DNA from 2 places in the Kocuria sp. CPCC 205263 genome. Region 1 is predicted to be linked to the other one. Evidence: predicted binding sites of a transcription regulator. Region 1 holds the regulator's gene; the other holds the start of a gene.
What was found. The regulator HspR, encoded in region 1, represses chaperone genes until heat shock. The targets are predictions, from matches to a motif close to AAGTTGAGTCNNNNNGACTCAACTT.
Positions count from the first base shown of each region.

Region 2: the regulator HspR is predicted to act here: its motif matches at 8,042-8,066, upstream of RF647_RS02700 (Hsp20/alpha crystallin family protein).

Region 1 covers NZ_JAVKPV010000001.1:212,999-228,047, reverse strand. The annotation lists gene RF647_RS01055 (nucleotide exchange factor GrpE) at 1-598, shown strand, start outside; gene RF647_RS01050 (DnaJ C-terminal domain-containing protein) at 763-1,779, shown strand; gene RF647_RS01045 (heat shock protein transcriptional repressor HspR) at 1,781-2,221, shown strand; gene RF647_RS01040 (GNAT family N-acetyltransferase) at 2,247-2,774, opposite strand; gene trmB (tRNA (guanosine(46)-N7)-methyltransferase TrmB) at 2,771-3,562, opposite strand; gene RF647_RS01030 (TIGR00730 family Rossman fold protein) at 3,567-4,181, opposite strand; gene RF647_RS01025 (multidrug effflux MFS transporter) at 4,359-5,624, shown strand; gene RF647_RS01020 (alanine/glycine:cation symporter family protein) at 5,780-7,225, shown strand; gene RF647_RS01015 (D-hexose-6-phosphate mutarotase) at 7,292-8,167, shown strand; gene RF647_RS01010 (DUF222 domain-containing protein) at 8,233-9,327, opposite strand; gene RF647_RS01005 (hypothetical protein) at 9,379-9,849, opposite strand; gene RF647_RS01000 (N-acetyltransferase family protein) at 9,990-10,502, shown strand; gene RF647_RS00995 (hypothetical protein) at 10,656-11,051, opposite strand; gene RF647_RS00990 (type 1 glutamine amidotransferase domain-containing protein) at 11,240-12,016, shown strand; gene RF647_RS00985 (SDR family NAD(P)-dependent oxidoreductase) at 12,150-12,902, shown strand; gene RF647_RS00980 (DEAD/DEAH box helicase) at 13,265-14,791, shown strand; gene RF647_RS00975 (HAD family hydrolase) at 14,882-15,049, opposite strand, start outside.
Region 2 covers NZ_JAVKPV010000002.1:47,193-62,241, forward strand. The annotation lists gene RF647_RS02670 (glycosyltransferase family 4 protein) at 1-426, opposite strand, end outside; gene RF647_RS02675 (DUF6350 family protein) at 542-2,194, shown strand; gene RF647_RS02680 (hypothetical protein) at 2,083-2,589, opposite strand; gene purN (phosphoribosylglycinamide formyltransferase) at 2,650-3,231, shown strand; gene purH (bifunctional phosphoribosylaminoimidazolecarboxamide formyltransferase/IMP cyclohydrolase) at 3,311-4,921, shown strand; gene RF647_RS02695 (NADP-dependent isocitrate dehydrogenase) at 5,064-7,286, opposite strand; gene RF647_RS02700 (Hsp20/alpha crystallin family protein) at 7,496-7,999, opposite strand; gene RF647_RS02705 (Gfo/Idh/MocA family protein) at 8,138-9,232, opposite strand; gene RF647_RS02710 (TetR/AcrR family transcriptional regulator) at 9,317-9,898, shown strand; gene RF647_RS02715 (gamma carbonic anhydrase family protein) at 9,917-10,453, opposite strand; gene RF647_RS02720 (beta-phosphoglucomutase family hydrolase) at 10,489-13,812, opposite strand; gene RF647_RS02725 (sensor histidine kinase) at 14,009-15,049, opposite strand, start outside.

The DNA.
Region 1 (15,049 bases):
TCCCGGCGACCCCGCCGCCCACCCCGGCGAGCAGTCCGCGCAGGACTCCGGCGCCGGCCCCCGCGAGGAGGCCGGCCCGGAGGGCCTGACGGTGGACGACATCCTCTCGACGCCCCAGTCGACGGACGCGGAGTCCGGGGACGCCGCACCGGCGCCGGCCGCCGCGGAGGAGTCCCCGGCGGCCGCCCTCGCCGAGGAGCGGCTCGAGGAGCTGCGCCGGCTGCAGGCCGAGTTCGTGAACTTCAAGCACCGCACGGCGCGCGAGAAGGAGCAGCTGCGGACCTTCGTGACGGGCGACCTCCTGCAGACGCTGCTGCCGGTGTTCGACGACATCGACGCGGCCCGGCAGGCGGGCGACCTCACCGACGGCCCATTCGCGGCGATCGCGAACAAGCTCGAGGAGACCCTCGTGCGGCACGGGCTGGTGCGCCTCGGGGAGGTCGGGGAGAAGTTCGACCCGAACGTCCACGAGGCGGTGCTGCAGCAGCCCACGAGCGAGGTCGAGCCGGACCAGGTCTCGATGGTGCTGCGCTCCGGCTTCCGGATCGGCGAGCGCGTGGTGCGGCCGGCCCAGGTCGCCGTCGCGGTCGCCGAGTGAGGCCGGACCCGGCCTGATCCCGGCGACGTCAGGGGAGGCCCGTCCGTCGGGCCTCCCCTGACCCGTCCACCCGTCCCCGGCGCCGCCGCGCCGGGGACGACCCCCGGACCACCACCGGGTCCTGCTCCGCAGGACCCCCACCGGCCCCACAGAAAGGAGGCGTCATGGCCAGCCAGGACTGGATCGACAAGGACTTCTACAGCATTCTCGGCGTCTCCAAGGACGCGTCCGCCGCCGATGTCAAGAAGGCCTACCGCAAGCTCGCCCGCCAGTACCACCCGGACCAGAACCCGGGGGACACGGAGGCCGAGCAGCGGTTCAAGGACATCACCGAGGCGAACTCCGTGCTCTCCGACCCCGAGGAGCGCAAGCAGTACGACGCGATCCGCGCGATGGGCTCCGGGGCGCGCTTCACCGCCGGCGGCCCCGGCGGCGCCGGGGGCTCGGCCAACTTCGAGGACCTCTTCGGCGACATCTTCGGCGAAGGCGGCGGAGGACGCCGCCGCCGCACGACCTACTCCACCGGCGGCGCGGGCGGCCCCGGCGGCCCGGGCGGGTTCGAGGACCTGTTCGCCCAGTTCGGCGGTCAGACCGGGTACGGGGCGCCGGGCGGCTACCAGGCCCCGCCGGCGCGCGGGGAGGACATCCGGACGGAGACGACCATCCCGTTCCGCTCCTCGGTGCACGGCACCACGGTCAAGCTGCGCCGGGGCAACGGCCAGGAGACCACGGTGCGGATCCCGCGCGGCGTGCGCGACGGGCAGAAGCTCAAGCTCGCCGGCAAGGGCCACTCGGGTGCCGGCGGGGCCGGCGACCTCTACGTCACCGTCCACGTGACCCCGCACCCCTTCTTCCGGCGCGTCGAGGGCACGGACGACGTCGAGGTCACCGTGCCGATCACGTTCCCCGAGGCGGCCCTGGGCGCCACGATCGAGGTGCCCGTGCTGGACGGCGGCACCGTGCGCGTGAAGGTGCCGGCGGGCACGTCCTCGGGCCGGCGCTTCCGCGTCAAGGGGCGCGGGTTCGGCACGGCCAAGGGCACGGGCAACCTTATCGTGACGGTCGAGGTGCACGTGCCGGCCGAGCTGGACGAGCAGGCGCAGGCCGCCGTCCGGGCGTTCGCCGAGGCGACCGCGGACGAGGACCCCCGGGCCCGCCTGGCCGAGAAGGCACGGGTGTGAGATGGCACTGGACGCCGACCAGCCGCTGTTCGTGATCTCCGTGGCCGCGGAGATCGCGGAGATGCACCCGCAGACGCTGCGCCAGTACGACCGGCTCGGCCTCGTCAGGCCGTCCCGCGCCCCCGGACGCGCCCGCCGCTACTCGCAGCGCGACATCGAGAAGCTGCAGCAGATCCAGGTGCTGTCCCAGCAGGGTGTGTCCCTCGAGGGCATCCGGCGCATCCTCCAGCTGGAGAACCAGGTTGCGGCCCTGCGGTCGCGGGTGGCGGAGCTGTCCCAGGAGCTCGAGGACGCCCGGGACCGGGCCGAGGAGTCCTCGCGGATCTTCGCCGCAGGCGTCGGCGGGGACGTGGTGCGCATGGCCCGCGGCGCCCGCCCCCGGGCCCGCAAGATCTCGCAGGCCGTGGTGCTGTACCGGCCCCCGCGCCAGCAGGAGCGCTGAGCCGCACCGGTGCCCGGCCGGGCGGTCAGCGCAGGTGCTTCTCGAAGCCCACGTCGTACACGCCGCCCGGATAGACCCGGGCGGTCCCGGGCAGCAGGACGTATCCGCTGCTGCGGTACAGGGCGGCCGCCTCCGGCTGGCGGCTGCCCGTGGTGAGGTGGATGCGCCGGTAGCGCGCCGCGGCGGCGAGCCGCTCGAGCTCGGCCAGGATCCGCCGCGAGATCCCCCGCCGGCGGTGCGCCGGGGCGGTCCACACCCGCTTGAGCTCCGCCGTGGCGTCGTCGTACCGGCGGAACGCGCCACCGCCCACCGTCGTGCCGCCCTCGCGGAGGAGCAGGAGCGCTCCGGCGGGGGCCGTGAAGTCGTCGACGGGGTGCTCGGCCATCTCCTCCGCCCCGATCTCGGGACCGTAGCGCTCCACGTACTCGTGGTGCAGGCCCTCGAACAGCGGCTGCGCGCGGGGATCGCCCGGGGGCACGACGACGAAGCCGTCCCGCTCCGGGCCGGGCACTGCGCGCACGCCGCTGCGCTCCGCGCCGGGGACGGCGCTCACGCCGTCCGGCGGTAGACGAGGTCGCGGGGGACGCGGCCCGCCTCCCGCGCCTTGCGCTCGAAGCTCGTGAGGACCCGTCCCTCCCAGCGCGGGGCCCACCCGGTGTCCGGGTGCTCGTCGTCGGCGAGCGGGCCCGGGTGGACGTTCTCGAACTGCGGGGACGCGTCGAGCACCTCGCGCATCACCAGGGCGTACTCCTGCCAGTCCGTGGCGAGCCGCCACAGCCCGCCCGGGACGAGCACCCGGGCGGCGAGCTCGGCGAACGCGGGGGAGACCAGGCGCCGCTTGTGGTGGCGGGTCTTGTGCCAGGGGTCCGGGAAGAACACCCACAGCTCGTCGACCGAGGCCGGGGCGAGCATGTGCTCCAGGACCTCGGGCGCGTTGGCCTGCGCCACACGGACGTTGTCCACCCCGGCCTGGGCCGCCTTGAGCAGCAGATCCGCGATCCCGGGCTTGTACACCTCGACGGCGAGGAAGTTCCGCGCCGGGTCCTGGGCGGCGGCGTGCACGACCGCCTCGCCGAGCCCGGAGCCGACCTCCACGACCAGCGGCGCCTCGCGCCCGAAGGCCGCGGCCGCGTCGAACTCGTGGTCGGGGTGGACGGAGGTGTCCGTGCGCACGCGCGGGACGTCGAGCACCCGGGTGGGCGCCCAGTCGTCCCAGGCCTTCTGGCGGCGGGCGGTGAGGCGGTCGCCGCGGCGCACGAAGGAGTACGGCCGGCGGTGGAACGCCTCGGGGACGGGGCCCTGCGCGGGGTTCTCGGCGGGGGAAGGGGTGTGCTCGCTCATCGCCCTACATCCTAGGGGCTGGGCGGGCGGCGGGCGCGTCGGCGCCGGGAACGGGCGGCTCGGACCAGCGCCGGCGGGGCGCCTCCCACGCTGCGAACCGGGCGAGCAGCTCGTCCGAGTCCTGGGCGACCACGGCGGCGTCCCGGTACTCGGGGCGCACGAGACCGGCCGCGGACATCGAGGCCACCGCATCCAGCAGGGGCCTCCAGTATCCGGCCACGTCCAGGAAGCCAACCGGCTTGGCGTGCACCCCCACCTGCAGCCAGGTCCACGCCTCGAAGATCTCCTCGAGGGTGCCCAGGCCGCCGGGCAGGGCCACGAACCCGTCGGCGAGCGCGGCCATCTCCGCCTTGCGCTCGTGCATCGTCCGGACGATGCGCAGCTCGGTCAGCCCCGTGTGAGCCGTCTTGTCGTCGACGAGCGACTGCGGCATGACCCCGACCACCTCGCCCCCGGCGGCCAGCGCGGCGTCGGCGACGACGCCCATCAGCCCCACGTGGCCGCCGCCGTAGACGACGCCCACGCCGCGGCGGGCGAGGGTTGCGGCGAAGGCTCGGGCGGCCTCGGGGAACAGGGGGTCGGAGCCGAGGGATGCCCCGGTGTACACGGCGAGTCTCATGAGGACATTGTCGCTGTCGCTGTCGCTGTCGCTGTCCCTGGTCCCCGTCGCAGTCCCTCATCCCCGTCCCTCGTCCTCGTCCCTCATGTCTGTCCCTCGTCCTTCGCCACGTCGCGGCGTCGATAGCATGAGGCGCGCCCCGCGCCCGCCCTGCCGACCCGTGCCGAAGGACCTCCCGTGAGCTCATCGCCGCCCGACGACCCCGTGCGCTCCCGCCTGCGCCTCTCCGGCGGCAAGGACCGGGTGGTGCTGGTGGCGGCGCTGGGGATCCTCAGCGCGGTGAGCCCGATGGCCACCGACATGTACCTGGCCTCGATGCCTGCCATGGCCGGGCACTTCGGGGCGTCGGCCTCCGCGGTGCAGCTGACGCTGACCACGTACATGGTCGGCATGGCCGTGGGGCAGTTCCTGCTCGGGCCCGTGTCCGACGTGCTGGGCCGGCACCGGCTCATGGTGGCCGGCAACGCGCTGTTCCTGCTCAGCTCCGTCGCCGTGGTCCTGGCCCCGACCATCGGGACGGTGCTGGTCCTGCGCGCGGTGCAGGGCCTCGCCGGGGCGGCCGGCGTCGTGATCGCCCGCGCGGTGGTCTCGGACATCGCCTCCGGCCGCGGGGCCGCGAAGCTGTTCTCGATCCTCGCGACCATCACCTCCCTCGCCCCGGTGGTGGCCCCGCTCCTGGGCGGGGTGATCGCCACGGTGGCCCCGTGGCAGACCGTGTTCTGGGTGCTCGCGGCGTTCGGGCTGCTGATGCTGGCGTGCTCCGTGCTCGTGGTCCCCGAGACCCTGCCCCCGCACCGGCGGCACCGCGGCGGGGTCGGCGCCGTCGTCACCGGGTCCTGGCGGGTGCTGCGCACCCCGTCCTTCATGGCCTACGCCCTCGCCTTCGGACTCGCGTTCGGCGCCCTGTTCTCCTACATCTCCGCCTCCTCCTTCGTGCTGCAGAACGTGCTCGGCTACTCGGCGCTCGGCTACTCCGTGGTGTTCGCCGTCAACGCGGGCGGCTCCATCCTGGGCGCGGTCGTCAACACCCGCCTCGTCGACCGGGTCGAGCCCGGCACGATCCTCCGCACCGCGATCGTGGTCATGGCCGCCGTCAACGTGGTGGGCCTGGGCCTGGTGCTGGCCGGGATCACCGGGTGGACCACCCTGGCGCACCTCTTCGTGAGCCAGACCTGCATCGGCTTCGTCATGGGCAACGCCGTGGCCCTCGCCCAGGGCCGGGTCCCGGGCCGGGCCGGGGCCGGGTCGGCGGTGCTCGGACTGGTCCAGTTCCTCCTGGGCGGGCTCGTGAGCCCGCTGACCGGCCTGGCCGGTCAGCACACCGCCCTCCCGATGGCCGTGTCCATGGCGGTGTGCTCGCTGCTCGCCGCGGGAGCCGTGCTGCTCGCCCGCCGCCTCTCGCGGCGGGCGCCGGAGGGCCCCGCCGCCCCGTCCGGCCCGTAACCGGGCGGAAACGGGCAGGGGCCACACTGTGGCCGATCCATCGGTCCCTGACCGGGGGAGCAGCGGACCTGTGATTAGATGCCTTCTGCCGAGACGGAGGTCACAGTCCCGTCCCGGCCCGATTCCTGATCCACCCGACACCCACGGGAGAACACATGCTCCAAACCATCGAGAATGCCCTCGGCGAGCTGGGCGGCATCATCTGGGGGCCCTACGTCCTCATCCCCCTGCTGCTGCTCACCGGCCTGTACCTGACCGTCCGGCTGGGCGGGCTGCAGTTCCACAAGCTGGGCTCCGCGCTGCGACTGGCCCTGTTCGACCGCAAGGACGCGGACGCCCGCGGCGGCGACGTCTCCCAGTTCCAGGCGCTGACCACGGCGCTCGCGGCCACCGTGGGCACCGGCAACATCGTGGGCGTGGCCACCGCGATCTCGATCGGCGGGCCCGGCGCCCTGTTCTGGATGTGGGTCACCGGTCTGCTCGGCATGGCCTCCAAGTACTCCGAGGCGTTCCTGGCCGTGCGGTTCCGCACCACGGACGCCAAGGGTGAGATCTCCGGCGGCCCGCAGTACTACCTGGAGCGCGGCATCCGCAACGGGTTCGGGAAGTTCCTGGCGATCTTCTTCGCCGTCGCCGCCGCGCTGGCCGCGTTCGGCATCGGCAACATGACCCAGGGCAACTCCATCGCCTCCAACCTGGAGAGCTCGTTCAGCGTCCCCACCTGGATCACCGGTGTGGTGCTCGCCGTGCTGACGCTCGCCGTGCTCGTGGGCGGGATCAAGTCCATCGGGAAGGTCACGGCGGGCTTCGTCCCCGTCATGATCCTCTTCTACGTCCTGGGCGCCCTGTTCATCCTCGTCGTCAACGTCGCGGCCATCCCGCAGGCGGTCGTCCTGATCTTCACCGACGCGTTCTCCGGCACGGCGGCCGTCGGCGGGTTCGCCGGATCGGCCATCATGTTGGCCGTGCAGATGGGCGTGGCCCGCGGCATCTTCTCCAACGAGTCCGGCATGGGATCGGCCGCGATCGCAGCGGCCGCGGCCCAGACCACCCACCCGGTCCGCCAGGGGCTGGTCTCCATGACCCAGACCTTCATCGACACCATCATCGTGGTGACCTGCACGGGACTCGTGCTCATCACCACCGGGGTCTGGGAGCAGGGGGCGGACTTCGCCGCGACCATGACCGGCGACGCCTTCAGCCAGGGCCTGCCCGGGCAGTGGGGCCACTACGTGGTCACCATCGGGCTCGTGATGTTCGCCTACTCGACGATCCTCGGGTGGGCCTACTACGGCGAGCGGTGCATGGAGCGGCTCTTCGGCCGGCCGGCCGTGATGCCCTACCGGGTCGTGTTCTCCCTGGTCGTGTTCGTGGGCTGCACCGTGCCGCTGGCGGTGGTGTGGAACTTCGCCGACGTGATGAACGGCCTCATGGCCCTGCCCAACCTCCTCGGGCTGCTGCTCCTCTCCGGGCTGGTCGTCCGCGAGACCAGGCACTACCTGGACCACGACCCCAAGCTGCGGGCGGACCGCCGCCAGGTCGACGCGTTCATGGAGGGCCATCCCGGAGCGATCGACTCGTACGAGCGCACCGGCGTCTGACGGCTGTCGGAGCACGAGGGCCCGGCCTCCTGACGGGGACCGGGCCCTCGGTCTAGCCTGAGGGGCATGAGCGAACTCCCCGAGCCCCGCCTGTTCTCCTGCGCGGACGCCACCGGCGCCGTCCACGACCAGGGCGCGCACGTGATCGACTGGATCCCCACGGGCCACGCCCCGGTGCTGTGGCTGTCCCCGAGCACCGCGCTCGAGACGGGCAAGCCCGTGCGCGGAGGTGTCCCGATCTGCTTCCCCTGGTTCGCGGACGGGGCGGAGGGCGGGCGCGAGCCCAAGCACGGCTTCGCCCGCACGCTCCCGTGGCACGTCGAGTCGCGCGAGTCCTCGGACCACGAGGCGATGATCGTCTACCGGCTCTCGGACGCGGACGTCACCGATCCCGCGCACCGGGAACAGTTCCCGTACCAGTTCGAGGCCTACTGCGTGGTGCGCTTCGGCACCGAGCTGTCCCTCGAGCTGAGCGTCACCAACACCGGTGAGCGCCCGTTCGACTTCGAGGAGGCCCTGCACGCCTACCTGGTGGTGGGGGACGTGCGGAAGATCCGGGTCGAGGGGCTGGACGGGGCGTCCTACCGCGACAAGGTCCTGGACCGGGAGGACTGCGTCCAGGAGGGGGACCTCCGGTTCGACGGCGAGACCGACCGGGTGTACCGCTCGACCGGCGACGTCGCCGTGGTGGACCCCGTGCTGGGGCGGGTGCTGCGGATCCGGAAGAAGAACTCCGGCACCACCGTGGTGTGGAACCCCGGGGCGGAGATGGCGGCGGCGATGCCCGACGTGGGGCCGGACGGCTGGACGGACTTCGTGTGCGTGGAGGGCGCCAACACCCACGCCGACGCCGTCCACCTCGAGCCCGAGGAGACCCACAGCATGGGCTGCCGCCTGTCGGTGGAGACCACGGCGGAGGACCCGGGCCGCCCACCCGCCTGATCCTCGGGACCGTCCGGCCCTCGGCGCAGCACTGTCAGAGGGCCGGACCGCGCCCGGTTAGGCGGTCAGAAGGGGGGAGGGTCTGCGTCCTCGGGCACGGAGTTGCCTCGCTCACCGACGTCCGGGACCGGTCCGCCCGATGTGGCACCGCCCGACGTGGCACCGGCCGAGGGGGCCGGCACGGTCCGGTAGGTCCGTCCGGCCGGTGAGGTCCACTCGAGCACTCCGCCGGCGGGCGCCGGCCCCGGCTGCCGCACCGACCAGCGGCCGAGGGCACCGTGGCGGTGCTTGACGAGGTGGTGGTGGCGGCACAGGTGGGCCAGGTTGTCCGCGGCCGTCCGGCCGCCGTCCTGCCACGCCACCGTGTGGTCGAGGTCGCAGCGCTCGGCCCGCCGCCGGCACCCCGGAAAACGACAGGTCCCGTCGCGCAGCCGCAGCCGGCGGCGCAGATCCGCGGGCACGGCGTAGGTGGTGCGGTCGTGGTCGAGAACGGCGCCGGTAACGGGATGGGTCAGCACGCGATGCCACGAGGCCGCACCGGCGGCCAGCTCCCGGGCGACGTCCGCGCTGATCGGGCCGTGACCCTCGAGCACCGGGGCGTCCGCGGGCACGCCGGCTCCCGGGCCGCCGGGACGGCACCCCAGCAGCGTGAGCACGGGGACCGTCACGCAGACCCGGCCGCGCACACCACGCGGGAACGCGGGGCCGTCGGGGAGCTCCCCCTCCAGCAGGAGATCGGTGAGGACGTCCGCCCGCAGCTGCGCCTCCGTCCGGGCAGTCCTGGCACCCGGCGCGAACCCGTCCGGGCCGCACTCCTCCGGACCGCACTGCACTGGACCGCACTGCACCGGACCGCACCCGTCCGGCTCTCGCCCCGTCCCCGCGCGGGCGGTCTCCTCCACGGGCCCCGGGAGCGACGCGAGCGTGTCGAGCCGGTCCTGGACCGCGAGCGCCGTGGGCGCGTCCAGCAGGGCGTGCAGCCACGCCATGCCGTCCTCACCGTGCTCGACCCACACGCGGCGTCCGGCCCGGGCCGCCCGGTGCCTCGCCTCCTGCGTCTCGGCCAGCAGCGCCGCGCGCCGGCGCCGGGCCCACGCGCGCAGCTGCGCCACCGTGCAGTGCGGAGCCCGCTCCACCAGTTCGGCGGCGAGCCGCTGCACGACGGCGGACGGTGCCTCCTGGTCCGCCGGGACGTCCTCGACCAGCTCGCGCTACTGGTCGGCGATCATCGAGGCGTGCCGGGCGCTGAAGAGGCCCGCCTCCAGCGCCTCGAGGACCTCCTCGGGCAGGTGCAGTCCGAGCACGAGGGCCTCGCGGACGCGCTCGAGGGCCGTGCCCGCGGGCAGGCGCAGCGCCGGGCCGATCTCGTCGGCGAGGTCACGCACCATCTGGTCCTCGGTCTCGAGGAGGGAGCAGACGAGCTCATCGGCCTCGTAGGGCATCAGCCCGGCCGTGGAGACCCAGTCGATCTCTCGGTCCTCCCAGGCCAGCAGCCACAGACGGACGATGCAGCGCAGCTGGCGCCCCGCCTCCCGCGCCTGTGCGGCCGCCGAGTCCACGAGCTCCCCGACGACCGCCCGCACCTCGGCCCGGACGCCGGCGTCCACCACCCGCTCCCCGGCGGGAGCGGCTCGGTGCGGACCCGGAGCAGGACGGGCCCGGCGGTGCGCCGTCGTCGTCATGGCCCCATTCTCACGGGCTGCTCGGACGTCCTAAGACCTGGTCCCACATCAACGTCGTAGAGTTGACGAGGACTCAGGACGGGACACCCGGGGACACCTCGGCGTGGTGTCGCTCCGGGTCCACGGAGAGAGGGGACATCGTGGACGCCTCCGCCATCAGGATCCGGCGGGCTCGTGCCACCGATGTCCCCGCCATGGTGGGACTGCTCGTGCAACTGGGGTACACCCCACTGGAGGACTGGGTGCGCACCTGGGTGGGTGCCGCTTCGCCGGACGACCGGTGCCTCGTGGCGGAGATCGGTTCCCGCGTGGTCGGTCTGGCGCACGTCCACCGGGTGCCGTTCCTGACCGAGAGCGCCTACCGGGCCAGACTCACCGCCTTGGTGGTCGATGAGGCCGAGCGTTCCCGCGGTGTCGGTGCGCTGCTCCTGGAAGCGACGGAGCACGTGACCCGGGAGATGGGTGCCACGGTGCTGGAGCTCTCGACATCGAACCGGCGGCAGCGAGCCCACCGGTTCTACGAACGTCACGGCTACACCCGGCCTTCGCGGCACTACCGCAAGGCGGTGGTGCCGCGGGAGGCTGCCCCGCCACCTGCTCGTCCGACAGGTGGTCCGACGGGTGGACCGGGGGCCGAGCCACCGGACGCATGATTCCGTCCCGGACACTGCTGCGCCCCCCCCACGGGCCGTCGATCGTCCGGGCTCCGGTCCGGAGCCCCACGCGGTGCCCGGCCCAGGAACGGGAAACGGGTGCCGCCCGTCCGTGCGGACGAGCGGCACCCGTGGGGTCCTGCGGGGCCGTGCCTACTTGGAGACGACCAGGGCCGCGGCGATCGCGGCCAGGAAGGCGTCCTTCGAGAGGCCCGTGCCGGCCTCGGACGGGCGGACGCCGTCCTCCTGGGTCATCTCGGGGTTGCGGAAGTACATCGCGAGCAGTCCGGCGGAGAACGCGCCCAGGGCCAGGCCCGCGAGGCGCTTGTTGACGAACGGGGTCAGCAGGGCGGCGCCGATGCCGATCTCCGAGTACGCCACGAACTTGCCGAAGGTGTCGGCGTCCCACTCCTTGAACTGGGGGACGCCTGTGGCGGCGAACTGCTGGAGACCCGCGGCGGCCTCCGTGGGGAGGTCCTTCTTGCCGTAGCCGGACTGCAGCAGGTAGGCGCCGGAGACGCCGCGCAGGATCGCGTTGGAGAGGCTCATGGTCGGTCCTTTCAGGAGGGCGAACAGGGTCATTGAGTCGTCAACGACCCTATCAGGGGGAGGCTCGCGCCCTCCGTGCAGGAGGGGCCGGGAGCGAACACCGGCCCCGGGGGCGGCCCCCGCCGCCTAGGCTGGCCACCCGCTCGCAGGACGCCCTCCGCGTCCCGCCACCCGACGGAAGGACAGACATGGACATCGAGACCATGAAGAAGGTTCTGCTCGTTCTCACCAGCCACGACACCCTCGGCGACACCGGGGAGCCCACCGGCTACTTCGTGGGGGAGGCGGCCCACCCGTGGAAGGTGTTCCGGGACGCCGGCTACTTCGTCGACTTCGCCTCGATCGCCGGCGGGCAGCCCCCGCAGGACGGCAAGGACGAGGAGGACGAGGTGCAGCGGCAGTACCTCGAGGACGAGACCGTGCGGGCCTCCCTCTACAACACCCCGCGGATCAGCGTGGTCGACCCGGCCCAGTACGACGCGGTTTACCTCGTCGGCGGGCACGGCACCATGTGGGACTTCGCGGGCAACGCGGACCTGCAGGCGCTGGTGGCCGCCGTGCACGACGCCGGGGGAGTCGTCGGCGCCGTCTGCCACGGACCCTCCGGGCTCGTGGACGTCGAGCTCGCCAACGGTCTGCGCATCGTCGAGGGGCGCCGGGTGGCAGCGTTCACCAACGCCGAGGAGGACGAGGTCGGCAAGTCGGACGTCGTCCCGTTCCTGCTCGAGGACAAGCTCGTCGAGCAGGGCGCGGACGTGCGGACCGCGCCGAACTGGACCGAGAACGTCGTCGTGGACGACCGCCTCGTCACCGGGCAGAACCCGCAGTCCGCGGCCGGCGTGGCCAAGGAGATGACCAAGCTCCTGACCGAGGTGGTGCGCGAGCAGAAGGCCGCCCAGGAGGCGGACTCCGCCGCGCTGCGCCGGGCCCACGACGCCGAGAAGGCCGAGGACGCCGAGGGCTGAGCCTCCGTCCGGTGCGAGGGGAGGCACGGCTGGCGGCGCCCGTGCCACCCCTCGCGGGCCCCGGCGTTTCCGGACAGACTGGGAGCGTCGGGCCGTCCGGCCCGGCCCAGCGGACACACGGCAGGAGAACCACATGGCTGACCTCAGGGACAAGGTCGCGCTCGTCACCGGCGCCGCCTCCGGCATCGGCGAGGCCTGCGCGAAGGACCTCGCGACCCAGGGCGCCAAGGTCGTCGTCACGGACATCGACACCCGGCGGATCGACGACGTCGTCCAGGCGATCATGGCCGCCGGCGGCGACGCCGCCGGCTTCCGGCAGGACGTGGCGAAGCCCGAGGACTGCGAGGCCGCGGTCGAGTTCGCCCAGCAGACCTACGGCGCCCTGCACCTGGCGGTGAACAACGCCGGGGTCGGCGGCGCGGCGGACGCGGTGGGGGAGTCGGACCTCGACGCGTGGGTGCGCATCGTGCAGATCGACCTGCACTCCGTCATGTTCGGCATGCGCTACCAGCTGCCCGCCATCGAGCAGGCCGGCGGCGGGGCGGTCGTCAACATGGCCTCCGTGCACGGCACCGTGGCCGTGGCCGCGGGCAACAGCGCCTACACCGCCGCCAAGCACGGTGTGGTCGGGCTCACCAAGCAGGCCGGCGTGGAGTACGGCCGGCGCGGGGTGCGGATCAACGCCGTCGGCCCCGGCTACATCGACACCCCGCTGCTCAGGACCGCGCCGGCGTCCGTCCTCGAGGGGTTGACCGCCAAGCACCCGCTCGGCCGGCTGGGCCGCGCCGAGGAGGTCGCCGCCCTGACCACGTTCCTCCTCTCGGAGAAGGCCTCCTTCATGACGGGCGGGTACTACCTCGTCGACGGCGGCTACACCGCGCTGTAGCCCCCGCACCGCGGACTCACCGCACCGGCGCCGGATGCGTGCACGCGTCACCGCGTCCCGCACCGGCGCGGTGTGTCCGGCGCCGTCAGGGCGCGGCCGTGCCCTCCGCCACATCCGGGTGGTGGCGTGCCGCCAGTGCTGTAGGGTGAGGCGTATTGCATATGGCACTGCTCCCCGTTCCCGGGTGAGCAGGCAGGCGTCGAGCACCCCGTTCTTCTTCCAGCGTGGCACCGTTCCAGACGGTCTCAGCCCGCTCGCAGGGGCTCCAGGAGTCATTCGGCGCAACCCGGCGCGCTACCCCCTTGCCGGGACATCCGATCGAAAGACGTATCCCAGTTTTGGCTACTTTCACCGACCTTGGCGTGCCCAAGGCCCTTTCCGCCGTCCTCGCCCAGCAGGGCATCGAGCAGGCGTTCCCCATCCAGGAGAAGACCCTCCCCGACTCGCTGGCCGGCCGTGACGTGCTCGGCCGCGGCAAGACCGGCTCGGGCAAGACCGTGGCGTTCGCGCTGCCGCTCGTGTCCCGGCTCGCCGGACTGACCGGCAACGGCGCCCGCGCCGCCCGGCGGGCCAACCGGCCCACCGGCCTGGTCCTGGCTCCCACCCGCGAGCTGGCCACCCAGATCGACCGCGCGATCGCCCCGCTGGCCGAGGCCGCCGGACAGACGACCACCGTCATCTTCGGCGGGGTCTCCCAGCGCAACCAGGAGAAGGCGCTCGCCAAGGGCGCGGACATCGTCATCGCCTGCCCCGGCCGGCTCGAGGACCTGCTGAAGCAGAACGTCCTCACGCTCGACGACGTCCGCGTGACGGTCATCGACGAGGCCGACCACATGGCCGACATGGGCTTCCTGCCCGTGGTGACCCGCATCCTCAAGCGCACCCCTCAGGGCGGCCAGCGGCTGCTGTTCTCCGCGACGCTCGACGGCGGCGTGGACAAGCTCGTCAAGCAGTTCCTGTCCAACCCGGTCAAGCACTCCGTGGACGCCCCGCAGGCGTCCGTGTCCACCATGGACCACCACGTGCTCGTCGTGGACGCGGACGAGAAGCAGGAGCTCATCGAGGCGCTGGCCTCCGGCACTGGCCGCCGCGTGATGTTCACGCGCACCAAGCACCGCGCCAAGAAGATGGCCCGCAAGCTCAGCCAGATGGGCATCCCCGCCGTGGACCTGCACGGCAACCTGTCCCAGAACGCCCGCGACCGCAACCTGGCCCAGTTCTCCGCCGGTGACGTGCGCGTGCTCGTCGCCACCGACGTCGCCGCCCGCGGCGTGCACGTGGACGAGGTCGAGCTGGTCGTGCACATCGACCCGCCCACCGAGCACAAGTCCTACCTGCACCGCTCCGGGCGCACCGCCCGCGCCGGCGCCTCCGGCTCCGTGGTCACGGTGGCCACCAAGGAGGAGCGCCGCGAGGTCACGCAGCTCATGAAGGCCGCGGGCGTCACCGCGAACTTCGACACCGTGACCGTCGGCTCCCCGGCCGTCACGGCGCTCGTGGGCGAGCTCGCCGACAAGGTCGCCTACGTGCCGCCGCCCGTCCAGGCGCAGGGCCGCCCGGCGAGCGGTCAGCGCTCCGGCGCCGGCCGTTCCGGTGGCCGTGCCGGCTCCGGCGGCAACCGCGGCCGCGGCGGACAGAACCGTTCCGAGCAGCCGCGCAGCGCCTCCCGCGACCAGCGCGGCGAGACCGGCAGCCGCGGCGGCTCCCGCCCCGGCAACGGCTCGGCCTCCCGCTCGGCGGCACCGGCCCGCTCGGCCGCGCCCAGCCGTTCCGCGGCGCCCGCGTACTCGACCGAGTCCGCGCCGGACCGCTCCACCCAGGCCGCGGCCCGTCGCCGCACTCGGAGCCCGCGCCGCGCGTCCTCCCCCCAGGGCACCGCGACCCGCTGAGCCCCGGCACCTCGCACGAGGGCCCGTTCCCTGCCGTCCCGCATCGCGCGGACGGCAGGGAACGGGCCCTCGTCGTCGTGGCGGCCCTCGTCAGACGGTCGGACCCAGCCCGCGCAGGAACTCCAGGGTGACGTCCGTGTGGGCGTCCACGAGCACCAGGCCGGGGGCGGCATCCACGGGCAGCTCCCCGGGCACCACCACCACCGGCATCCCGGCGGCTGCCGCGCTCGCCGCCCCCGTCTGGGAGTCCTCGACCGC
Region 2 (15,049 bases), on a different contig from region 1:
GAGGAACGGGGCCCCGTACTTGGCCGCGTAGCCGGGCACGTCGGTCTGGTAGACCGCCACGCACGGCACCCCGAGCTGCTGGGCCGCCAGGATCGCCCGGCGGCCCAGCACGAACGGGGAGGCCACGTGGACCACGTCCGGCCGGAAGCGCTCCAGCTGCCGCCGCACCCGGGCCACGGTCCCGCCGGCCACCCGCACGGCGGGGTAGCCGGTGAGCGGAACGGCGGGCAGCCGGTGCACCGGCACCCCGTCGAGGTCCTCGACGACCTGCTCCGCCGGGCGCCCGAGCGGCGCGGGGTCGTAGGAGGGCGCCACGACCACGACGTCGTGCCCGCCGGCGACCAGCTGCTCGACGACCCGCAGCACCGAGTGGGTGACTCCGTTGAGGTGGGGGAGGAACTGCTCGGCGACCACGGCGACTCTCATGCTCCCGAGCCTGCCGGGGCCGGGCGACCGGACGGCAAGCGGGGCGTGGCCCGCCGGTGAAGGCGCCGTGAAGCCTCGGCCGGGGTGCCGCCCGGGCGTGGGAGGATGGGCGGTGATGAACTCCCTAGGCCTGTCCTCCCCCGCCGTACGCCCGGACCGCCGGGGTGTGCCCATGCCGCTGTGGCTGCAGGGCGCGCTGGAACTCGGCTCCGTGGCCGTGGTGTCCTATTTGCTGGTCCTGCTGACCGTCCTCATGGTGTGGCTCGCCGACGGCTTCGACACCCTCGGCCTGACCGGCGGGTTCGTGCTCTCCGGTCACGTCTGGCTGCTCGCCCACCTCACCCCGCTCCAGGTGGCCCTGGACCCGGGCGCAGGGCTGCCCGCGACCACCGGGACGCTCAACCTCGTCCCGCTCGGGCTGACCCTCGTGCCGTTCGCGCTCTCCTGGCACGCCGGGAGACGGCTGGCCCGCGCCTGCTGGGAGGGCCAGTTCTGGCAGCCGTACCTCAGCGGCCTGGCCGCCTACTCCGCGTTCAGCGCCGCCGCTGCGCTGCTCTTCAGCGGAGGGCAGGTCTCGGCGAGCCCGGCCGCGGCCGCCGTCTTCCCGCTCGTCCCCGTGGCCCTGGGCGGGTTCGTGGGCGCGTACCGGGCCTCCCGGTCGCTGCCGGGACTGATCGGCGTCAACGCCGCCGCGTGGGTCGAGCGCACGAGCCAGTACTCCCGCTGGGCCGGGTCCTACGTGTGGGCGGTGCTGCGCTCCGGCTTCGTCGCGGCCGTGGCCGGGGTCGGGGCCGGGTCCGCCCTGCTGGCCGCCGCCCTGTTCTGGAACTGGAACGACGTGGTGGGCGTCTACCAGCGGCTCGGCACCGGCGTGCCGGGGGACACCGCGCTGACGGGACTCCAGCTCGGCTACCTGCCCAACCTCGCGGTCTACGCCCTGGCCTGGGCCACGGGCGCGGGCTTCGAGCTCGGCTCGGGCACGCACGCCTCTCCGCTGGGCACCGAGGCCGGGCCCGTGCCGCTGCTCCCGGCGCTCGCCGCGCTGCCGCCCGCCGAGCTCCCGGCCTGGGCGCTCGTGGTGGTCGTGCTGCCGGTCCTGGCCGGCGTCCTCGCCGGCTGGTGGTTCCTGCGCGAGGGGGAGAACCACCTGGACGACTGGATGGCGCTGCGGCTGCCCGCACGCTGGATCACGTACCCGCTCTCGACGCTGCTGACCGGGGTCTTCGTGGGCGCCGTCGCGGGCGTGCTGGTCATGCTGCTGAGCTGGCTCGCGCACGGCTCGCTGGGGCTCGGCCGACTCACGGACGTGGGGCCGGACGGTCCCGCCGTGCTGCTGCTGTTCGGCGCCGAGGTGGCCGTCGGGGCGGCGGTCGGCTGCGTGGTGGGACCGTGGCTCGAGCACGAGCCGCCGTTCGCGCCGCCCCGCGGCGGCGAGGACGGCGAGGACGGGACGCCGGCCGGCCGGCGGGCGGCGCGCCGGCGGCGCCGGGAGGAGACCGCGGCCCGGCGCGCCATGCGCTCGGCCGGCCGGCGGAGGCCGCGGCCCGCACGCGGGCACGGCGCTGACCGGCACGGGACCGAGGGGCACGGCGCCGACGGACCCGGGACCGGCCGCAGCACCGCGGACGGGCACCGGGACGCGGGCCCGTGGGCGGCTCAGGGGCCGGCCGTGGCGGAGACCGGGTCCGCGGAGGCGTTCGACGTGGACGCGGCCGAGGCGCCCGCGGCGTCCTCCGACGCCGGCGCCGCCGGGCCGCCGGAGAGATAGCTCCAGATCCCGTCCTCGAGCTCCTGCTGGCACTGCGCCGCCCCGGAGAGGGTGAGGGTGCCGGCGACACACTCCTGGTAGGCCTCGGCCACCGGCCACAGCGCCAGACGGGCCCCGCCGGTGAGCAGGCTCAGCGCGCCCAGCACGATCGCGGCGACCGCGCTCAGCACCAGCAGCTGGCGCTTGCCGGTCCCGCGGGAGCGCACGAGCGCCGCGACGCCCAGCCCGATCCCGAGGGCGGCCAGCACGACCCCGGCCACGGTCGGCCACAGGGCGGCGCCGACGAGCACCAGGGCGACCGCCGCGCACACCAGCGCGCCCCCTGCCGTGCGGGTCGCGGCGGCGCGTCGTGCGTCCGCGGGGGCTGCCTCGGGGGTCGGGCGGGGAGGGGTCATGCCCTTCACTCTAGGGCACCCCGGGGGCCCCTCCCCGCCCGCCCGACTAGACTCGGGGGCATGCGCATCGTGGTCATGGTCTCCGGCTCCGGCACCAATCTGCAGGCGGTCCTCGACGCCGTCCGGGAGGGCCGGATCGACGTCGAGATCGCCGCCGTGGGCGCGGACAAGCCCTGCACCGGCCTGGAGCGGGCCCGGGAGGCCGGCGTCGAGACGTTCCTCGTCCGGCCCGGCGACCACCCGGACCGGACGCGGTGGAACCGTGCCCTGCAGGAGGCGGTGGCCGCCCGGGAGCCCGACCGGATCGTCTTCGCGGGGTTCATGCGGATCGTGGACGCCGAGTTCGTCGAGGCGTTCGCGGGGCGCATCGTCAACACCCACCCCTCGCTGCTGCCGTCCTTCCCGGGGGCGCACGCGGTGCGGGACGCCCTCGCGCACGGGGTGAAGGTGACCGGCGTCACCGTCCATGAGGTCGTGGCCGACGTCGACGCCGGTCCGATCCTGGCGCAGGCGGCGGTGCCCGTGGAGGAGGGGGACACCGAGGCGCAGCTGCACGAGCGGATCAAGGCCGCCGAGCGCGAGCTGCTCGTGCGCACGCTCGGCGCGGCGGCCCGGCAGGGAGCCCTGCACGACGCCCGGTGAGCAGACCCGGCGAAGGTCCGTAAAATGGTTCCCGGCGGATCCCGCCGGCAACCCCAGACCTCGAACGCTTGGAGAACCTGTGAGCCCCACCCAGCTTGACCGCGTGCCCCTCAAGAGGGCGCTGGTGTCCGTCTACGACAAGACCGGGCTGGAGGGTCTCGCCACGGGGCTGCACCGGGCCGGCGTCGCGATCGTGTCCACCGGCTCGACCGCACGGCGCATCGCCGACCTGGGCGTGCCGGTGACGGAGGTCGCGGAGGTCACCGGGTTCCAGGAGTGCCTGGAGGGGCGGGTCAAGACCCTGCACCCGCGGGTGCACGCGGGCATCCTCGCGGACCGCCGGAAGCAGGACCACATGGACCAGCTCGCCGAGCTGGAGATCGAGCCGTTCGACCTCGTGGTCGTGAACCTGTACCCGTTCGTGGACACCGTGCGCTCCGGCGCGGGCCAGGACGAGGTTGTCGAGCAGATCGACATCGGCGGCCCCTCCATGGTCCGGGCCGCCGCGAAGAACCACGCGGCCGTGTCCGTGGTCGTGGACCCGTCCTCCTACGACGCGGTCGTGGAGGCGGCGGCCTCGGGCGGCTTCGACCTGCGGGCACGCCGCCGGCTGGCCGCCGCGGCGTTCGCGCACACCGCCGCCTACGACACCGCGGTGGCCACCTGGACGGCCCAGCAGTTCGAGCAGGACGAGGACGCCAACTTCTGGCCGCCCTACGCCGGCCTGGCCCTGCAGCGCTCGGCCTCCCTGCGCTACGGCGAGAACCCCCACCAGAAGGGGGCGCTCTACGTGGACGAGGCCGCGTCCCCCGGCATCGCCCAGGCCGACCAGCTGCACGGCAAGGAGATGTCCTACAACAACTACGTGGACGCCGACGCCGCACTGCGCGCCGCCTACGACTTCGACGAGCCGGCCGTGGCCGTGGTCAAGCACAACAACCCCTGCGGGCTGGCCGTGGCCACCCCCGGCGCCGAGGACCCGATCGCCGACGCCCACCGCAAGGCCCACGCGTGCGACCCGCTCTCCGCCTACGGCGGGGTCATCGCCGCGAACCGGACCGTGACCCGGGCGATGGCCGAGACGGTGCAGGACATCTTCACCGAGGTCGTCGTGGCCCCCGGCTTCGAGCCGGCGGCCCTGGAGATCCTGCAGGCCAAGAAGAACATCCGCCTGCTCGAGCTGCCCGAGGGCTTCGAGCGGGACGTCCTCGAGTACCGGCAGATCTCCGGCGGCGCGCTGCTGCAGGTCTCGGACCGGCTCGACGCCGCGGGCGACGATCCCGCCGGCTGGACGCTGGCCGCGGGGGAGCCGGCGGACGAGCGGACGCTCGCCGACCTCGCCTTCGCGTGGACGTCGCTGCGGGCGGTGAAGTCCAACGCGATCCTGCTCGCCGACCGCGGCGCGTCCGTGGGCATCGGCATGGGCCAGGTCAACCGGGTGGACTCCTGCAAGCTCTCCGTGGAGCGGGCCAACGCCCTGGGCGAGGACGGCGCCGAGCGCGCGCGCGGCGCCGTGGCGGCCTCGGACGCGTTCTTCCCGTTCGCGGACGGCCTCCAGGTGCTCCTCGACGCCGGCGTGCGCGCCGTGGTCCAGCCCGGCGGCTCGATCCGGGACGAGGAGGTCGTGGCCGCGGCCGAGGCCGCCGGCGTGACGATGTACTTCACCGGGGCGCGGCACTTCTTCCACTGAGCCGTCTTCCGGGGCCGCCTCCGGGCAGGCGGCCCCGGGTGGCATGCCCCCCGCACGGCAACGGCCGCACTCCCCGTGGGAGTGCGGCCGCTGCCGTGCGTGCTGCCCGTGCCGGAGCGCGCGGGCGACCCGCGCGCTCAGCTCACGCGCTGAGCGAGGAGAGGACCCGGTTGAAGGTCTCCGAGGGGCGCATCACCGAGAACGTCTTGGCGTCGTCCGGGCGGTAGTAGCCGCCGATGTCGGCGGGACGACCCTGCACGGAGAGCAGCTCCTCGTTGATCGCGTCCTCGTTGGCCGCCAGCTGCTCCGCCACGGAGGCGAAGGCCTGGGCCAGCTCGGCGTCCTCGTCCTGGCGGGCCAGCTCCTGGGCCCAGTACAGGGCCAGGTAGAAGTGGCTGCCGCGGTTGTCGATCTCGCCGGCCTTCCGGCTCGGGGACTTGTTCTCCTCGAGGAACGTGCCCGTGGCCCGGTCGAGGGTCTCGCCGAGGATCCGGGCGCGCTCGTTGTCGGCCGTGGTCGCCAGGTGGTCGAGGCTCGCGGCGAGGGCCAGGAACTCCCCGAGGCTGTCCCAGCGCAGGTGGTTCTCCTCCACCAGCTGCTGGACGTGCTTCGGCGCGGACCCGCCGGCGCCGGTCTCGAAGAGCCCGCCGCCGTTGATGAGCGGGACCACCGAGAGCATCTTCGCGGAGGTGCCCAGCTCGAGGATCGGGAACAGGTCCGTCAGGTAGTCGCGCAGCACGTTGCCGGTGACCGAGATGGTGTCCTCTCCGCGGCGGATCCGCTCGATCGAGAACGCGGTGGCCTCCTCGGGGGACATGATCTCGATCTGCAGGCCCTCGGTGTCGTGCTCGGTCAGGTACTGCTCGACCTTGGCGATGAGGTTGGTGTCGTGGGCGCGGGTGCGGTCCAGCCAGAACACGGCCGGCGTCGCGGAGGCCCGCGCGCGGGTCACGGCGAGCTTGACCCAGTCGCGGATCGCGACGTCCTTCGTCTGGCACGCCCGCCAGATGTCCCCGGGGGAGACCTCATGCTCGATGAGCACGGAGCCGGAGGAGTCGACGACCTGGACGGTGCCCTGCACAGGGATCTCGAAAGTCTTGTCGTGGGAGCCGTACTCCTCCGCCTTCATCGCCATGAGGCCGACGTTGGGCACGGAGCCCATGGTGGTCGGGTCGAACGCGCCGTGGGCGCGGCAGTCGTCGATGACCACCTGGTAGACCCCGGCGTAGGAGCTGTCCGGCAGCACCGCGAGGGTGTCCGCCTCCTCGCCCTCGGGGCCCCACATGTGCCCGGAGGTGCGGATCATGGCCGGCATCGACGCGTCGACGATGACGTCGGAGGGCACGTGCAGGTTCGTGATGCCCTTGTCGGAGTTCACCATGGCGAGCTTCGGGCCCTCGGCGAGGCCCTTGTCGATCGCGGTCCGCACGTCGTCGCGCACGTCGGCCGGCAGGGCGTCGAGGCCGTTGAGGATCGCCGCGAGCCCGTTGGCGGGGGAGAGGCCCGCCTTCTCGAGGGCCGCGCCGTGGGCGGCGAAGAGCTCCGGGAAGAACGCCTCGATGACGTGGCCGAAGATGATCGGGTCGGAGACCTTCATCATGGTGGCCTTCAGATGCACCGAGAGCAGGACGTCCTCCCGCTTGGCGCGCTCGACCTGCTCCGCGAGGAACGCGTCCAGGGCGGCTGCGCGCATCACGGTGCCGTCGATGACCTCGCCGGCCAGCACGGGGACGGACTCCTTGAGCACCGTGGTGCTGCCGTCCTCGGCCACCAGGCGGATCGTCAGGGTGTCGTCGCCGTCCATGACCACGGACTTCTCGTTGTCCCGGAAGTCGTCGGCGTCCATCGTGGCGACGTTCGTCCTCGACTCCGCCGTCCACTCGCCCATGCGGTGCGGGTTCTTGCGGACGTAGTTCTTGACCGAGGCGGGGGCGCGGCGGTCCGAGTTGCCCTCGCGCAGCACCGGGTTGACCGCGGAGCCCTTGATCTTGTCGTAGCGGGCCCGGGTCTCCTTCTCCTCCTCGGTGCGGGGCTCGTCCGGGTAGTCGGGGAGGGCGACGCCCTGCTCCTGCAGCTCCTTGACCGCGGCCTTCAGCTGCGGGACGGAGGCGGAGATGTTGGGCAGCTTGATGATGTTGGCCTCGGGCTTCTTGGCCAGCTCGCCGAGCTCGGCGAGGGCGTCGTCCACCCGCTGCTCCTCGGGGAGGCGGTCGCCGAACGCGGCGATGATGCGCCCGGCCAGGGAGATGTCGCGGGTCTCCACCTCGACGCCGGCGGTCGAGGCGTAGGCGTCGATGATCGGCTTGAAGGAGTAGGTGGCGAGCAGGGGCGCCTCGTCGGTGCGGGTGTAGATGATCTTGGCCATGTGCGGGCTGTCTCCCAGGATGTCGTCGGATCGGTGGTGGTGCTTCCTGGTGCCAAGATACCCGAGGCGGCGCCCCGCCCGCTGGCCGGGCCCGCCGTCCGGCCGGAGGGCGCGGGCGGCCATGGCACGGCGGCGGGCCCGTTCCCCGCGGGGAACGGGCCCGTGGCCGTGGGGCCCCGTCCGGGGCGTGCCGGTGCCGGGGGCCGGGCTCAGCCCTCCGTGGACTGGGTGGCCCCGGCGCCGTTGACGAGCTCGCCCTCGCCGATCACGCGGTCGCCGGACTCGTCCCGGCCCTCGCCCAGGGCCTGCTGCTCGCCCTGGCCGGAGACCACCTGGATCTTGCGCGGCTTGGCCTGCGCCGAGACGGGGATCGTGACCGTGAGCACGCCGTTGTCGTAGTTCGCGGCGATGTTCTGGATGTCGATGCCCTGGCCCAGGTTGAGCTGGCGGACGAACGAGGAGCTCTGCCGCTCCCGGGTGATCCACTGGACGTCCTGCACCTCGGGCAGCTCCCGCTCCGCGCGGATGGTCAGCAGCTGGCCGTCGACGTCGACGTCGACGCTCTCCGGGTCGATGCCGGGCAGGTCCGCCCGCAGGATGTACTGGTCGCCGTCCCGGTACAGGTCCATGGGCATCTCGCGCAGGCCCTGCCGGGCGAACAGCGAGGCGGCGAGCCGGTCGAAATCGTTGAACGGGGTGAACATCGTGGCCACGTCAATCATCTCCTCAACCATATGAGCAATGTCTTCGACACTTAGTTGAGTCCGATCAACTCAACTGTTGACCATGATAATCCCGCTCCTCGCGGTCTTCAACGGGTCCCGGCCCCCATCGCCCAGGGCGAACCGCCCTCAGCGGGCGTCGTGGGGATACCGCACGCCGATCTGCGCCCGCACCCGGTCGAAGAGCTCCACGAGCTCGAGGGAGTCGGCCCACGGCATCACGGGGGACTCGAGCAGGCCCTGCTGCACGCAGCGGGTGGCCTCGCGCATCTCGAACACGTATCCGGCGCCCGCCACGTCCACGCGCTCCACGACGGGGGCGGCGCCCCTGCGGGCGCCCTCGGCGGTCTGCAGCACCAGGGTGGTCGGGCAGTTGATCCGTCCGTCCACCCGCAGCCAGCCGTCCGTGCCGCTGATCGTCACCTGGTGGGGGACCGTGGCGGACAGGGTGCCGCTCACGTGCGCCCGGCCATGCCCGAAGTCCAGGGTCAGGGCGGTGTCCAGGTCCACGTCCGTGGCGCCGAGCTCCGCGCGGGCGCTCCAGCGCTCCGGGGCCCCCAGGACCGCGGAGGTCCACGTCAGGGGGTAGACCATCATGTCCAGCAGCACCCCGCCGCCGTCGGCCCGGCGGAACAGGCGGTGGGCCGGGTCCAGGGCCCGGTGCGTGCCGATGGACCCCTCGACCGAGAGGACCCGGCCGAGCCGGCCCTCCCGGACCCAGCGCATCGCGGTGCGGAAGCCGGGGGTCATGCGGGTCCAGACGGCCTCCATGAGGAAGACGCCGTGCTCGCGGGCCAGGCGGAGCAGGTCCCGGACCTCCGCCGCGGTCATGGCGAGGGCCTTCTCGCACACCACGTGCTTGCCGGCCCGCAGCAGCGCCGAGACGTCCCGGTGGTGGTAGCCGTGCGGGGTGGCCACGTAGACGATCTCCACGTCCGGATCGGCCGCGAGCCGGTCCAGTCCGGTGCTCGTGGCGGTGCCGCCGTAGGCCCGCTCCACCCCGTGCCGGCGGGCGAAGTCCTCGGCGCGGTCCTGGTCCCGCGAGCTCACGGCCACGAGCCGGGCGTCGGGCAGCGCCGCGATGTCCGGGACCACCTTCTCCGCGATGTCGGCGGTGCTGACCACGCCCCATCCGAGCGTGCGGCCGGTCGCGGTGCCGGGGTCGTCCAGGTGGGCGGCGTCGAGGGAGGCGTCGACGAACGGGCTGAGGGTCTGGGCAGGCATGGGCGCATTCTGCCACGCCGCCCGCCGCCGGGATCCCGCCCGCCGGCTCCGATCGAACGACCGTTCGTGGCGTAGGCTGAGCCCGTGCCCCGGGTGAGCCAGCAGTACAAGGACGAGCGCCGCCGCGAGATCGTGGCCGCCGCCAGCGAGTGCTTCCTCGAGCACGGCTACGAGGGGGCGTCGATGCACCGCATCATCGCCGCCACGGGGCTGTCCGCGGGGGCGCTCTACAACCACTTCCCGAGCAAGCAGGAGCTCGTGGCCGCGGCCGCCCGCGCGGCCCTGGACCGGGTCCTCGCGGCCGCGGAGGACGAGCCCGGCACCGACCCCGCGGCGTGGGTCGTGGGACTGCTGGAGCGGCTGGCGGCGGATCCCGCCACCACCCGCCTGCTGCTCATCACGTGGGGCGGGGCGGTGAGCAACCCCGGTCTGGCCGCGCTGGCCGGGGAACACCTGGGGCGCGTGCGGGACCGGGTGGAGGAGCGCTACGGGCGGTGGGCGGTCGAGGAGCTGGGCCTCGACGACGACGCGGCCCGCGAGTGGGCCGGCATGTTCGCCCAGGCCATCCTCTCGGTGCTGCAGGGCTGGGTGGTGCAGTCGTGCCTGCTGCCCGGCTTCGACCACGGCGCGTACCTGGACTACGCGCGCACCCTCGCGGCGCAGTGACGGGCCGCCGGGCCCGGCTCAGGCGGTGAGCCGGCGGTGCTCGGCGGAGAGCTGGACGTAGGTGCGCGCGTTGGCGCGGACCTTCTCCTGCTCCTCGTCCGTGAGCTCGCGCCGGACCCTGGCCGGCACCCCCGCCACGAGGGACCGGGGCGGCACCACGGTGCCCTCGAGGACGACGGCGCCCGCGGCCACCAGCGAGCCCGTGCCGATCACGGCGCCGTTGAGGACGGTCGCGTTCATCCCGATCAGGACATCGTCCTCCACGGTGCACCCGTGCACCACGGCGCCGTGGCCGACGCTCACGTCCGCGCCGATCGTGCAGGGGTGGCCGGGGTCGGAGTGGACCACCACGTTGTCCTGCAGGTTGGACCGCGCGCCCAGCCGGACGGGGGAGCGGTCGCCGCGCACCACGGCGCCGTAGAAGACCCCGGACTCCGGTCCCAGCTCGGCGTCACCCACGACCGTGGCGGTCGGGGCCACAAAGGCGGAGGAGTCGATCCGGGGCTCGTGCCCCCCGTGCGGGAGGACCAGTCCGGGCGTCGTGGAGTGTGCCATGGTCCCAGCCTAGCGGCGGGCCCGCCGCCCGCGGCTCAGACGCCCTGCCGCGTGACGGCCGGCCGCTGGGCGCGCTGGTGCCGGTGCTGGATGGCCACGCGGATCTTCTGGCCGCCCTTGAGCACGTACTCCGCGCCGTGCACGTGGATCGTGACGTCGTCCGCGCGCCGGGAGGCACCCTCGAGCTCCAGGACGTGGTGGTCGATGCAGACCCGGATCACCTGGCCGCGGTACAGCACCGTGAACGAGACGGTGTCCAGCTGGCTCGGCAGGGCCGGGTCGAACTCGAGCCAGCCGCCGCGCACGCGCAGCCCCGCGTAGGCGCGGGTCACGACGTCGACGGAGCCGGCCATGGCGCCCAGGTGGATGCCCTCGCCCGTGGTCCCGCCCTGGGTGTCGTCGAGGTCCACCAGGAGGGAATCCTGGAACGAGGACCACGAACGGTCCGGGTTCAGCCAGGCGAGCACCGAGGCGTTGACCACCCGGGACAGGGAGGAACCGTGCGAGGACCGCGCGATGTAGAAGTCGACGGTGCGCTCGATGGCGGCGTGGTCCACCTCGTAGCCCATCCGGCCGAGCTCCTCGACGAGGCCGTCGGGGCCGAAGAGGTAGACCAGCATGATCGTGTCGGCCTGCTTGGCCAGCTTGTAGTTGTTGGTCATGTCGCCCTCGTTCTCCAGCAGGAGGTCGAGGCGGCCGATGTTGCGGTACTTGGCCCGGTAGTACTCCCAGTCCAGCTCGTCGAGGTCGTCGTAGCCGTGGAACTGGCTGATGGTGCCGTCCGTGTTGAACGGCACGAACATCCGCTCGGCCATCCGCTGCCAGGTCCCGACCTCCTCGGCCGAGAGGTCGAAGCGGGCGGAGAGCTCCTCGCGCTGGTGCTCCACCATGTCGTGGAAGATGTGGGCGCTGTGCCGGAACAGCCAGGCCGCCAGCACGTTCGTGTAGGCGTTGTCCTTCAGACCGCCGCCGTGCTGGCCGCGCGGGCCGTCGTGGTACTCGTCCGGGCCCATGACGCCGGCGATGTGGTAGCGGCCGTCCGCGGGGTCGTAGTCGGTGAGGGACGCGAACAGCCGGGTGATCCCGATGATCAGCTCCGAGCCCTGCCCCGCCAGCCAGTCGAGGTCACCGGTGGTCTCGTAGTAGATCCAGGCGTTGTAGGCGATCGCGAGGCCCACGTGGAACTGCCGCCACGAGTTGTCCGGCAGCCACCGGTTGGAGTGGTGGTTAAACAGCTCCGGCGGGGTCTCCTCCCGGCCGTCCGAGCCGGACTGCCACGGGAACGCTGCGCCCTCGAGCCCGAACTCGGTGGCCCGGTGCTTGGCCATGGGCAGCCGGCGCCACCGGTAGGAGAGCAGCGCGCGCGTCACCTGCGGCTGGTGCAGGTTGACGACCGGGAGGATGTAGAGCTCGTCCCAGAAGATGTGCCCCCGGTAGCCCTCGCCGTGCAGGCCGCGGGCCGGGACGCCGGCGTCGCGCAGGGACATGTGCGGCGCCAGCGTCTGGGCCACGTGGAACAGGTGCACGCGCAGCGCCAGCTGGGTGATGGGCAGCTCCCCGGTGCGCTCCTCCGGGTCCGGGCACACGTCCACGTCGAAGCGGTCCCACAGCAGGGACCACTCGATCTCGTGCGAGGGCAGCAGGCCCCGGACGCCGCTGGGGTTGCGGTCGAGCTCCGCGAGGGCGCCCTCGCGGGGCGAGCCGATCGCGGCGTCGCGGCTCGTGACCACGGCCGTGGTCGAGTCGATGATCACGGGGCGGCCGTCGGCGATGTTGACCTGGTGGCGGCGGAACTCGGTGCCGCCGGGCCGGATCTCGCGGCGCTCCCGGACGTTCTGGCCGCCCTCGATGGTGGTGCGCTGGGCCGTGGTGATCTCGATCTTGGACTGGGTGGTGCGCACGTGCGAGAGCAGGGTCTCGTGGTCGTCGGGCAGCGAGGTCGACTCGAGGTCCACCAGGTGGTGGTCGTTGAGGTCCTGGTACTCCGCGACCCCGTTGTTGCGCACGCTGGGGTCGATGCCCGTGCGCAGGTGCAGCCGCCCCGAGAACCCCCGGGCGGTCACCGTGGTCTCCTGCGCCCCCAGGTGGCGGAAGCGCAGCGACACGAGGCGGCGCTGGACGATCTCCAGCCGGGCGTGGGCCCCGTCCTCGCCCCGGTCGCCGTTGAGATCGGTGAGGACCAGGGACCGGATGAGCAGGCCGCGGCGCAGGTCGAGCTCGATCCGCTCGTCGGACGGGAGCAGCCCGCCCTCCGACCACCAGTCGCCGCCGGAGACCCGCAGGTCCAGGTGGGTCCAGTTGGGGGCGTTGACCATGGACTCGTGCTCGACGTCGCGGCCGCTCAGGTGGCTCACCACCCGGTTGAAGATGCCGGCCAGATAGTTGCCGGGGTAGTGCACCCCGTTGTCGGGGAACTCGCAGGCGGACCCGCGCACGCCCATGTAGCCGTTGGCCAGCGTCAGCAGGGTCTCCCGCCGGGCCTCGGTGGCCGGGTCGAAGCCCTCGAAGACCAGCTTCCAGGGGTCGTCGCGGCGGGCGCCGAGGTCGAGCTCGCCGACGTCGTTGAGCACGATCGTGGCCCCGGCCCGGTACAGGTCCTTGCGCTCGCCGTGGCGGCGAACCCCCACCACCATGCCGAAGCCGCCGGCGGCCGCGGCCTGCACCCCGGACACGGCGTCCTCCACCACCGCGGACCGGGCCGGGTCCACCCCGAGCATCTTCGCGCAGGTCAGGAACGTGTCCGGCGCCGGCTTGCCGGGCAGCCCGTGCTCGGCGGCGAAGTGGCCGTCCACGATGATGTCGAAGGAGTCCTGCAGCCCGGCCGCCGCCAGCACGGGGACGCTGTTGCGGCTCGCGGTGACGAGACCCACCGGCACCCCGGCGGCGCGCAGCCGCTCGATGAGCGCCACGGTCTTCTCGAACACCCGGACGCCCTGGACCTGCAGGGCGTCCTGGAAGTAGGTGTTCTTCAGCACGGCCTGGCCCTGCACCGTCCACGCCCCCGGCGTCTCGTCGCCCTCCGGCAGGCAGGCGCCCCGGGCGGCGAGCAGGGAGCGGATCCCGTCCTCGCGCCGCCTCCCGTCCACGTAGTGGCGGTAGTCGGCGTCGGCGTCGAAGGGCCGGCGGTCCACCGTGGTGCCGGGCTCGGCCGGCTCGAGCCGGTCGTCGGCCAGGATCGTGTCGAAGAGGGTCTTCCAGGCCGCCGCGTGCACGGCGGCGGTGTCCGTGACCACCCCGTCCATGTCGAAGATCACGGCCTCGTGGGGGATGCGCAGCTGGTCGACCGCCTGCGGCAGCGCGTCCGCGCCCTGGATGCGCGGCAGGGAGGCGGTGAACGGGGCGGTGGGCAGTGCGTTCACGAGAGTTCCTCCGGAAGGTGGGTGCGGCGTCCGCGACCCCTCGGAACCGCACGGAGAAACCCCCAGCACGCGGCACGCGACGGACCCCGGACGCGGCGTTGCGGTTTGGCACTGGAGCGGGGACGGCCGTCCGTGCCGACGGTTCCTGACCAGCTCATTAAACGGCCCGGGGGCCGCGGGGGCAAGCCGCGTCCGCTCAGCGGTCGGCCAGGGGGAGGCGGACGGTGAACCGGGTGCAGCCCGGGACGCTGCTGACGTCGATCCGCCCGTGGTGGGCGCGCACGATGGCGTCGACGATCGAAAGGCCCAGGCCGGCGCCGCGGGAGCTCGCGGCGCGGGCGTGGTCCTCCCGGGCGAAGCGGAAGAAGATGTGCTCGAGGAAGTCGGCGCCGATGCCGGGGCCGTCGTCGCCCACGGCGAGCACGGCCTCGCCGCCGGGCCCCGGTCCGGCGGCCGCCTCCGTCCCGAGCGAGGCCGTGACCGTCGTCCCCGCGGGCGTGTGCTGGTGGGCGTTGGCGAGCAGGTTGATGAGCACCTGGCGCAGCTGGGCCGGGTCCCCGCGCACGAGCACGGGCTCGTCGGGCAGCTCGAGGCGCCAGACGTGGCCGGGCGCCGCGACCCGGAGGTCGCTGACGGTCTCGACCACCAGCTCGAGGAGGTCGACGTCCTCGGTGACCACGGCCCGGCCCTCGTCCAGGCGCGCGAGCAGCAGCAGGTCCTCGACGAGCGCGGTCATCCGGGCCGCCTCGGACTCCACCCGGGACAGGGAGCTGCGGCCCTGCGCGCTCATCGGCTCCGTGAGCCGGATCAGCTCCGCGTAGCCGCGGATGCTGGCCAGGGGAGTGCGCAGCTCGTGGCTGGCGTCGGCCACGAACCGGCGCACGCGCGTCTCGCTGCGCTGGCGGGCGGTCAGCGCGTGGGCTACGTTGTCCAGCATCCGCCCGAAGGCGTGGCCGAGTCGGCCCACCTCCGTGTCCGGGTGCGCGGCCGGCGCCACGGCCCCCACTGGCAGGACCACCTCCCCGTGGTCGAGGTCGAGCTCCGAAACGCGGGTCGCCACGTCGGAGAGCCGCTCCACGGGGCGCAGGGTGCGCCGGACGACGACGAGCCCGACCAGCCCCGTGGCGGCGATGGCGCCGGTCGAGATCGCCGCGGTGCTCACCCCGAAGCTGCGCAGGGTGTCCTCCTTGTCGGCCAGCGGCAGACCGGTCAGCACGAGGCCCCAGTCCCACGGGTC